DNA from 2 places in the Streptomyces sp. NPDC002276 genome. Region 1 is predicted to be linked to the other one. Evidence: predicted binding sites of a transcription regulator. Region 1 holds the regulator's gene; the other holds the start of a gene.
The links. Region 1 encodes HspR, which represses chaperone genes until heat shock. Its sites were predicted from a motif close to TTGAGNNNNNNNNNCTCAA; they were not measured.

Region 1 (4,207 bases):
AGGCCGCCTCCCCCTCCGGTAGTGGGGAGGGGGAGGCCCCGGCAGGGGACGCAAGTGCTCAGATCGCCGGTCTGACGGCCCAGCTGGACCAGGTGCGCAAGGCGCTCGACGAGCGCACCGCGGACCTCCAGCGGCTCCAGGCCGAGTTCCAGAACTACCGCCGCCGCGTCGAGCGCGACCGGATCGCGGTCAAGGAGATCGCCGTGGCGAACCTCCTGACCGAGCTGATGCCCACGCTCGACAACATCAACCGAGCGCGGGAACACGGCGAACTCGTCGGCGGTTTCAAGTCGGTGGCGGAGTCGCTGGAGACCGCCGCGGCGAAGATGGGACTTCAGCAGTTCGGCAAGGAGGGCGAGCCCTTCGACCCGACGATCCACGAGGCCCTCATGCACTCGTACGCGCCGGACGTCACCGAGACGACCTGCGTGGCGATCCTTCAGCCCGGGTATCGCATCGGCGAGCGCACCATCCGCCCCGCGCGGGTGGCCGTGGCCGAGCCGCAGCCCGGCGCGCAGGCGGCCAAGGACGAGTCCGAGGCCGGCGACGAGAAGGACAACGGCCCTGAAGAGGGCTGACGCAGCCGACGCATCGAGCGGACCGAAGGAGGGACGTCGAGGATGAGCACCAAGGACTTCATCGAGAAGGACTACTACAAGGTCCTCGGCGTCCCCAAGGACGCCACCGAGGCCGAGATCAAGAAGGCGTACCGGAAGCTCGCCCGCGAGTTCCACCCGGACGCCAACAAGGGCAACGCCAAGGCCGAGGAGCGTTTCAAGGAGATCTCCGAGGCCCACGACATCCTCGGTGACCCCAAGAAACGCAAGGAGTACGACGACGCCCGCTCGCTCTTCGGCAACGGCGGCTACCGCCCGGGGCCGGGCGGCGCGGGCGGCGGCAACTTCAACTTCGACCTGGGCGACCTCTTCGGAGGCGGCGCCCAGGGCGGCGGCACCGGTGCCCCCGGCGGCTTCGGCGGCGGGATCGGGGACGTGTTCGGCGGTCTGTTCAACCGGGGCGGCGCGGGCACGACCCGTACCCAGCCCAGGCGCGGCCAGGACATCGAGTCCGAGGTCACGCTCAGCTTCACGGAGGCCATCGAAGGGGCCACGGTCCCGCTGCGGATGTCCTCGCAGCAGCCCTGCAAGGCCTGTTCGGGCACCGGTGACAAGAACGGCACACCGCGCGTGTGCCCGACCTGCGTCGGCACCGGCCAGGTCGCGCGCGGCTCCGGCGGCGGCTTCTCGCTGACGGACCCGTGCCCGGACTGCAAGGGCCGGGGCCTGATCGCCGAGCACCCGTGCGCCGAGTGCAAGGGCAGCGGGCGCGCCAAGTCGTCGCGGACCATGCAGGTCCGTATCCCCGCGGGGGTCACGGACGGCCAGCGCATCCGGCTGCGCGGCAAGGGCGCTCCGGGTGAACGGGGCGGTCCCGCGGGCGATTTGTACGTCATGGTGCATGTCGACACGCACCCCGTGTTCGGCCGCAAGGAGGACAACCTCACGGTGACGGTCCCGGTGACGTTCGCCGAGGCGGCGCTGGGCGGCGAGGTCAGGGTGCCCACCCTGGGCGGACCCCCGGTGACGCTGAAGCTGCCGCCGGGCACCCCCAACGGCCGGACCATGCGGGCCCGCGGCAAGGGCGCCTTCCGCAAGGACGGCACCCGGGGAGACCTCCTTGTGACCGTCGAGGTGAGTGTCCCCAAGGACGTCACGGGGAATGCTCGTGACGCGCTTGAGGCGTACAGAGAGGCGACCGCGGACGAAGACCCGCGGGCGGAGCTGTTCCAGGCCGCGAAGGGAGCATGAGAGCCATGGATGGGATCGGCCGTCGACGCAACCCGTACGAGCTGACCGAGGAGACCCCGGTCTACGTCATCTCGGTGGCGGCCCAGCTCTCCGGCCTGCACCCGCAGACGCTGCGCCAGTACGACCGTCTCGGCCTGGTCTCCCCGGACCGTACGGCCGGGCGTGGCCGGCGCTACTCGGCCCGTGACATCGAACTGCTGCGCACCGTCCAGCAGTTGTCGCAGACCGAGGGCATCAACCTGGCCGGCATCAAGCGCATCATCGAGCTGGAGAACCAGGTCGTGGCGCTCCAGCAGCGTGTCGCCGAACTCCAGGCGGCGGTCGACGGAGCGGCGGCGGCGATCCAGCAGCGCGAGGCCGCCGTGCACGCCTCCTACCGCCGGGACCTGGTCCCGTACCAGGAGGTCCAGCAGACCAGCGCGCTGGTGGTGTGGCGGCCGAAGCGTCAGTCCTCGGACTGACGCTGACGCGCCGACAACGGTGAAGGGGCCCGGAGAGCGAATCTCCGGGCCCCTTCGGCATGTCAGAGCCAGTAGTCCCAGACGCCGTACGCCGTCGACGTCGTCATGACCTCCGCGCCGGTGGCGTCCAGGCGGACGACGCGGTAGTAGTACAGGCCGAGCGTGTCCTCGTGGACCGTCTTGTCCATGAAGAACACGGCGTCGTACATGGTGCCCCCGGCGAGGGTGAGGTAGGCGGCCGACGCCGGGTCCCAGCGTTCCACGCGGTAGCTCGCGAAGCGGCCGCAGTCACCGAGGCCGGAGCTTGCGGAGCAGCCGACGTACAGCTCCGGGTACTGGTCCTCCTGGACCTCGGTCCCGGTCCAGCCGGGCGGCCGGGTGTCGGGCAGGGTGACGGAGAGTTCGGCGGGGTGGAAGGCCTCGGGGCCGGCGTACCAGGGAATCAAGGGGGAGCCGTCCGTGGCGGCCACCTTGTAGGTGTGCGCGGCGCCGTCGGGGACCGTCGGGCAGAGGATCTCGGTGTCGGTCAGGGAGGTGCCCGTCCAGCAGTTCTCCTTCCACTCCGTCTCGCCGGTCTCCGGGTCCGTGACGCCCTGCCACACCTTGTAGGCCGTGACGTCGTCGTCGGCCGGCGGTGTCCAGGTCAGGCGTACCCCGAGCGGGATCTGCTCGGCGGCCAGGTTCTCGACCGGGGCCGGGCGCTCGGTGTCCGGCGTGGTCTCGGTGGCGACCGGACCGGGCTGTGACTCATGGCCGTACGGGTCGATCGTCACGACCGTGTAGTCGTACGTCGTCCCGGAGGCACCGGAGACGTCCCAGCAGACGCCGTTGATCTGCCGGTCGCCGGCGTAGTCGGGGGCGTCGCCGGTGTTCCAGGTCCAGTACGTCTTCGGATCCGTCAGCGGCAGGTCCCGCGAGTCGTTGGGCTTGCAGCCGGTCACCTGGGTGCTCTCGCCGGTCGCCCGGTCGGTACGGGTGATCCGGTAGGTGAGCAGCGGTTCGCCCTCGCCGAAGGTCCAGGGGTCGGCGCTGCTCCACTCGATCATCACGCCCTCGTCGAACCGGCCGGCGGTGGTCGCGAACGCGGGGATCGCCTCCGTCCGGTCCGTCATCGTCAGCGGGATCTCCGCCGGGGCGGCGGCGTTGCCCTTGGCGTCCACCGAGCGCACCGCGTAGCGGTAGGTGTCGGCGACCGCGGCCAGTTGGCGCGGTGCGAGGTCGGTCTCCTTCGTGGTGCCCTCGGCGGGCAGCGCGTCGAGCCAGCCACCGGTCGCCGGGTCGAGCTGGAGGACCTGGTAGGCGGCGGCTCCCGCGACCGGGGACCAGACCAGGTGCGGGACGCCCGAGCGGTACTCGACCCGGACGTCGGTGACCGGTGCCGGTGGGGTCAGGTCCGAGGTGGTGAATTTGGTGGGCGCGGAGTACGCGGACCAGTTCCCGGCGGCGTCCCGGGCCCGGCCCCGGTAGGTGACGGCGCTTCCGTCGGAGGGGTAGGTGGTGTCGCAGATCGCGCCCTTGGTTCCGGTGTGGACGGTGATCCACTTGGCGGTCGCGGTGTCGAGGCGCTGCATCTCGTACCAGGCGATGTCGGCCTGGTTCGCGGCCGTGGTGACGAGCTGCGGGGCCGCGTAGGGCGCGAGGTCCGGGCAGGAGTCCCATTCGACGAATGGGGCGGCGGGCGGGGTCCGGTCCACGGTGGTGGCGGCCGTGTCGGCGCCGCCCGCCGACTGGTTGCCCGCCTTGTCGTAGGCGCGGAGTTCGTAGTAGTACGTGGCGCCGGTCGGGGGCGGGGTGTCGGTGTACGAGACGGAGGTGGTCGTCTTCAGGGGCTGGGTGCCGAACGCGGTGCCCTTGAGGCGCCGGTAGACCCGGTACCCGGCGAGGTCCATCTCCCGGTTCTTCGACCAGGTGAGTTTCGCCTTGTTGCCCGCGGAGTCG
Region 2 (4,207 bases), on a different contig from region 1:
CGCCCGGCTCCCCCTGCTGCGTGAGGCCGCTCCGCAACTGAGGGAGTTCGTCGACCACGCGGCTCTCACCCCGCCCCGGGAACTCGCGGCGCACTACGTGCGGGTCTTCGACTTCGAGAACGGGCACAGCCTGTACCTGAGCCGGTGGCACGACGGCGACACCCTCGGGCGCGGTATGTCCCTGGTCCGCTTCCAAGAGCTCTACCGCGCGCACGGGCTGGAGTTCACCGCTGGGGAGCTGCCCGACTTCCTGCCCGCGGTCCTGGAGTTCACGTCCCGCACCGGCAACCTCGACCTGCTCACCGAGTACCGCGCCGCGCTGGACCGACTCCGCGCCCGGCTGGCCGACTTCGGCACGCCGTACGCCTCCGTCCTGCACGCGGTCCGCGCCACCCTGCCGACCACGCCCGGCGGGCGGCCCGTGAGCTAGGCCGCGCCGCCCTTCGCCTCGCGTTCGTCGTCGACGATCTCCGCGTCGACGACGCCTTCCTCCTCCTGGGGCGAGGTGTGTTCCGTGGGCGTCTCCGCCTGTTCCGTGGGTGACTGCTGGGCGGCCGCCTGGGCGTACATCGCCTGGCCCATGCGCTGGCTGACGGTGGCGAGTTTCTCCACGGCCGCGCGCAACTCCGCGGTGTCCGCCTCGTGTTCGAGGAGAGCTTTCACCTCCGTGGCGGCCGCCGCGACCTCGGACCTGGTGTCGGCCGGGATGCGTTCCTCGTTCTCGCGGACGAACTTCTCGGTCTGGTAGACGAGTTGTTCGGCCTGGTTGCGGGTCTCGGCGGCCTCGCGGCGCCTGCGGTCCTCGTCGGCGTACTGTTCGGCCTCGCGCATCATGCGGTCGATGTCGTCCTTGGCCAGCGCCGAGCCGCCGGTGACGGTCATCTTCTGTTCCCGGCCGGTCGCGAGGTCCTTGGCCGAGACGTGCATGATTCCGTTGGCGTCGATGTCGAAGGCGACCTCGATCTGCGGGACGCCGCGCGGGGCGGGCGGCAGGCCGGTGAGGTCGAAGACGCCCAACTTCTTGTTGTACGCGGCGATTTCGCGCTCACCTTGGTAGACCTGGATGCCGACCGAGGGCTGGTTGTCGGTGGCGGTGGTGAAGATCTCCGAACGCCGGGTGGGGATGGTCGTGTTGCGTTCGATGAGCTTGGTCATGATGCCGCCCTTGGTCTCGATGCCCAGGGACAGCGGGGTGACGTCGAGGAGCAGGACGTCCTTGACGTCGCCGCGGATGACACCGGCCTGGAGGGCGGCGCCGACGGCCACGACCTCGTCGGGGTTGACGCCCTTGTGCGGGTCCTTGCCGGTGAGTTCCTTGACGAGGTCGGTGACGGCGGGCATCCGGGTCGAGCCGCCGACGAGGATGACGTGGTCGACGGCGGAGAGCTTGACGCCGGCGTCCTTGACCGCCTGGTGGAAGGGCGTCTTGCAGCGGTCGAGGAGATCGGCGGTGAGTTCCTGGAACTGGGCGCGGGTCAGTTTCTCGTCGAGGTGCATCGGGCCGTCGGCGGAGGCGGTGATGTAGGGCAGGTTGATCGTGGTCTCGGTGGCCGAGGAGAGTTCGATCTTCGCCTTCTCGGCGCCCTCGCGCAGGCGTTGCAGCGCCATCTTGTCCTTGCCGAGGTCGATGCCGTACTGGCCCTGGAACTTCTTGACCAGGTACTCCATGACCCGCTGGTCCCAGTCGTCGCCGCCGAGGTGGGTGTCGCCGTTGGTGGCCTTGACCTCGATGACGCCGTCGCCGATCTCCAGGAGGGAGACGTCGAAGGTGCCGCCGCCGAGGTCGAAGACGAGGACGGTCTGTTCCTCGCCGCGGTCGAGGCCGTAGGCGAGGGCGGCGGCGGTCGGTTCGTTGATGATCCGCAGGACCTTGAGGCCCGCGATCTCGCCGGCTTCCTTGGTGGCCTGGCGCTGGGAGTCGTCGAAGTAGGCGGGGACGGTGATCACCGCGTCGGTGACGTCCTCGCCGAGGTAGGCCTCCGTGTCCCGCTTCAGTTTCTGCAGCACGCGCGCGGACAACTCCTGGGCGCGGTACCGCGTTCCGTCGATGGCGCCCGTGTCCGGGAAGCGCCAGTCGGTGTTGCCCATGTGGCGTTTCACGGAGCGCGCGGTGCGCTCGATGTTGGTCACGGCCTGCCGTTTGGCGACCTCGCCGACCAATACCTCGCCGTTCTTGGCGAAGGCCACGACCGAGGGTGTGGTCCTCGCTCCCTCGGCGTTGGCGACGACCGTCGCCTCCCCGCCCTCCAGCACCGCTACCACCGAGTTCGTGGTCCCCAGATCGATCCCGACCGCTCGTCCCATAGCCGTCCCCTTCCGCCAGGCGCTGCCCGATCTCCAGCACAAAACTTGAGTGGCGGAAAGTCAATGCCGCACCCGTTTTCCGGGTGCGGCATCGAGGTGGGAGCGGGGGCCGGGGTCAGGCGGATTCGACCGTCAGCGTGATCGTCGTACCCGCGAGCGCCTGGCTGACCGGGCAGTTCTTCTTGGCGTCCTCGGCGGCGGCCGCGAAGCCGGCCGCGTCCAGGCCGGGGACCTCGCCGCGGACGGTGAGGTGGATGCCGGTGATGCCCTCCCCGGGCTGGAAGGTGACGTCGGCCTTGGTCTCCAGGCGGGTGGGCGGGGTGCCCGCGCCGGTGAGGCCGTGCGACAGCGCCATGGAGAAGCAGCTGGAGTGGGCGGCCGCGATCAGTTCCTCGGGGCTGGTCTTGCCGTTGGCCTGCTCGGCGCGCGACGCCCACGTCACCGGCTGCACACCGATGCCTGACGAGTCGAAGGTGACCTCGCCGCTGCCCTTGATGAGTTCGCCTTCCCAGACGGTGTGTGCGGTGCGCGTGGTAGCCACGGTGATTCCTTTCGACGCGGATGTCCTTCGAGGCCATCCGATCACATTCCGGTTCAGCTCACCCGGAAGACCGGTCCACGCGGGGTGAACGGCAGGCGAGCGCCTTGTGGAATCAGATAGGCGTGCTCGCGCCGCACCCGCAGTACGTCGCACCAGCCGTCGGTGATGACGAGCACGGGAGCCCCCGGCGGGAAGTCGTCGGCACGGTGCAACAGGTCGATTCCGGGCTGGAGTACGGTGCCGCCGCGGCCGTGCACGCGCACCCGGCCCGCGATGTCGGTGACCGGCACATAGCCCGCGTCGTGCGGGGCCGCGTCGCAGAACACGACCCGGGCGGCCGGTACGTCACGGGCCTCGGCGTACGAGGCGATCGCGCCCAGCGCCTTGCCGAGGAGGGTGCGTTCCATGGAGCCGGAGGTGTCGAGGACGACGCCGAAAGTGCAGCGGGCGACCTCCTCCGGCGGGAAATAGTGACCCGCGCGCGGGATGTCGGGAGTGGAGGACTGGCGGCGCGAGGGACGGGCGTACGACCGTACGGGCTCCGGGCGGGGTACGAACTCGTCGAACCAGCGGGCGAGTTGGGCGTCCCAGGGCAGGGGCGGGTGGCTGAGCGCGCGGATCTCCTCGACCAACCCGCCGGGCAGGAAGCCGCGTTCGTGCTGCTGGTGCAGGTCCAGGCCGCGGGCGAGGCCGCGCCGGTAGAACTCGTCGAGGTCGACGTAGTCGCGCGGACTGCCGAGCGGGCCGCCGAGGATGTCACCGGCGCCCTTGCCGCGCAGGGTGGCCAGGCGGCGGGTGCGGCGCAGGTCGGCGGTGATCTGGTCGTAGACCTCCTCGGCGGAGAGGTCCTTCAACTCCGGGTCGTACAGCAGGCCTTCGGGCATCGTGCCGATGTCCATCTCGCGCAGCCAGCCGTTGATGACGTAGTCGGCGGCGATGTTGAAGAGGAACGAGTCGCGGGTGCCGCAGCGGTCGCCGTGGCGCAGGGCGGCGTGCAGCATCTCGTGGGCGAGGACGAACCGCCATTCCTCGTCGCCGAATTGGCGCAGCGGGTTGATGTAGATCTCGGCGGCCTCGGTGTCGACGGCGGCGACGGAGATGCCGTGGGCTCGGGCGATTTCGGCGTCGGCGACGAGGGTGATACCGGCCGCGATGCCGCCGAGCAGCGGGTAGTTGGAGACGAACCAGCTCAACGCCCGTTCCCAGGGCTGGAGTCGGGTCGGGCCGCCGTACATCGAGTCGCGGCGACCGCCGGCGAGGTCCATGGCGACGGACATGGTGCGGGTGAGGGCGCTCGCGAAGGCGATCTGCCAGTCGACGGGAGTCCCGGGCCAGCCGTGCCACGGTACGAGCCGTTGGTCG

Region 2: the regulator HspR is predicted to act here: its motif matches at 2,350-2,368, upstream of dnaK (molecular chaperone DnaK).

Annotation. Positions count from the first base shown of each region.
Region 1 is NZ_JBSFCQ010000010.1:332,981-337,187, reverse strand. It holds gene grpE (nucleotide exchange factor GrpE) at 1-578, shown strand, start outside; gene dnaJ (molecular chaperone DnaJ) at 621-1,808, shown strand; gene ACWIHT_RS26370 (heat shock protein transcriptional repressor HspR) at 1,814-2,269, shown strand; gene ACWIHT_RS26365 (PA14 domain-containing protein) at 2,332-4,207, opposite strand, start outside.
Region 2 is NZ_JBSFCQ010000004.1:252,643-256,849, reverse strand. It holds gene narJ (nitrate reductase molybdenum cofactor assembly chaperone) at 1-430, shown strand, start outside; gene dnaK (molecular chaperone DnaK) at 427-2,304, opposite strand; gene ACWIHT_RS13175 (OsmC family peroxiredoxin) at 2,420-2,845, opposite strand; gene ACWIHT_RS13170 (vWA domain-containing protein) at 2,899-4,207, opposite strand, start outside.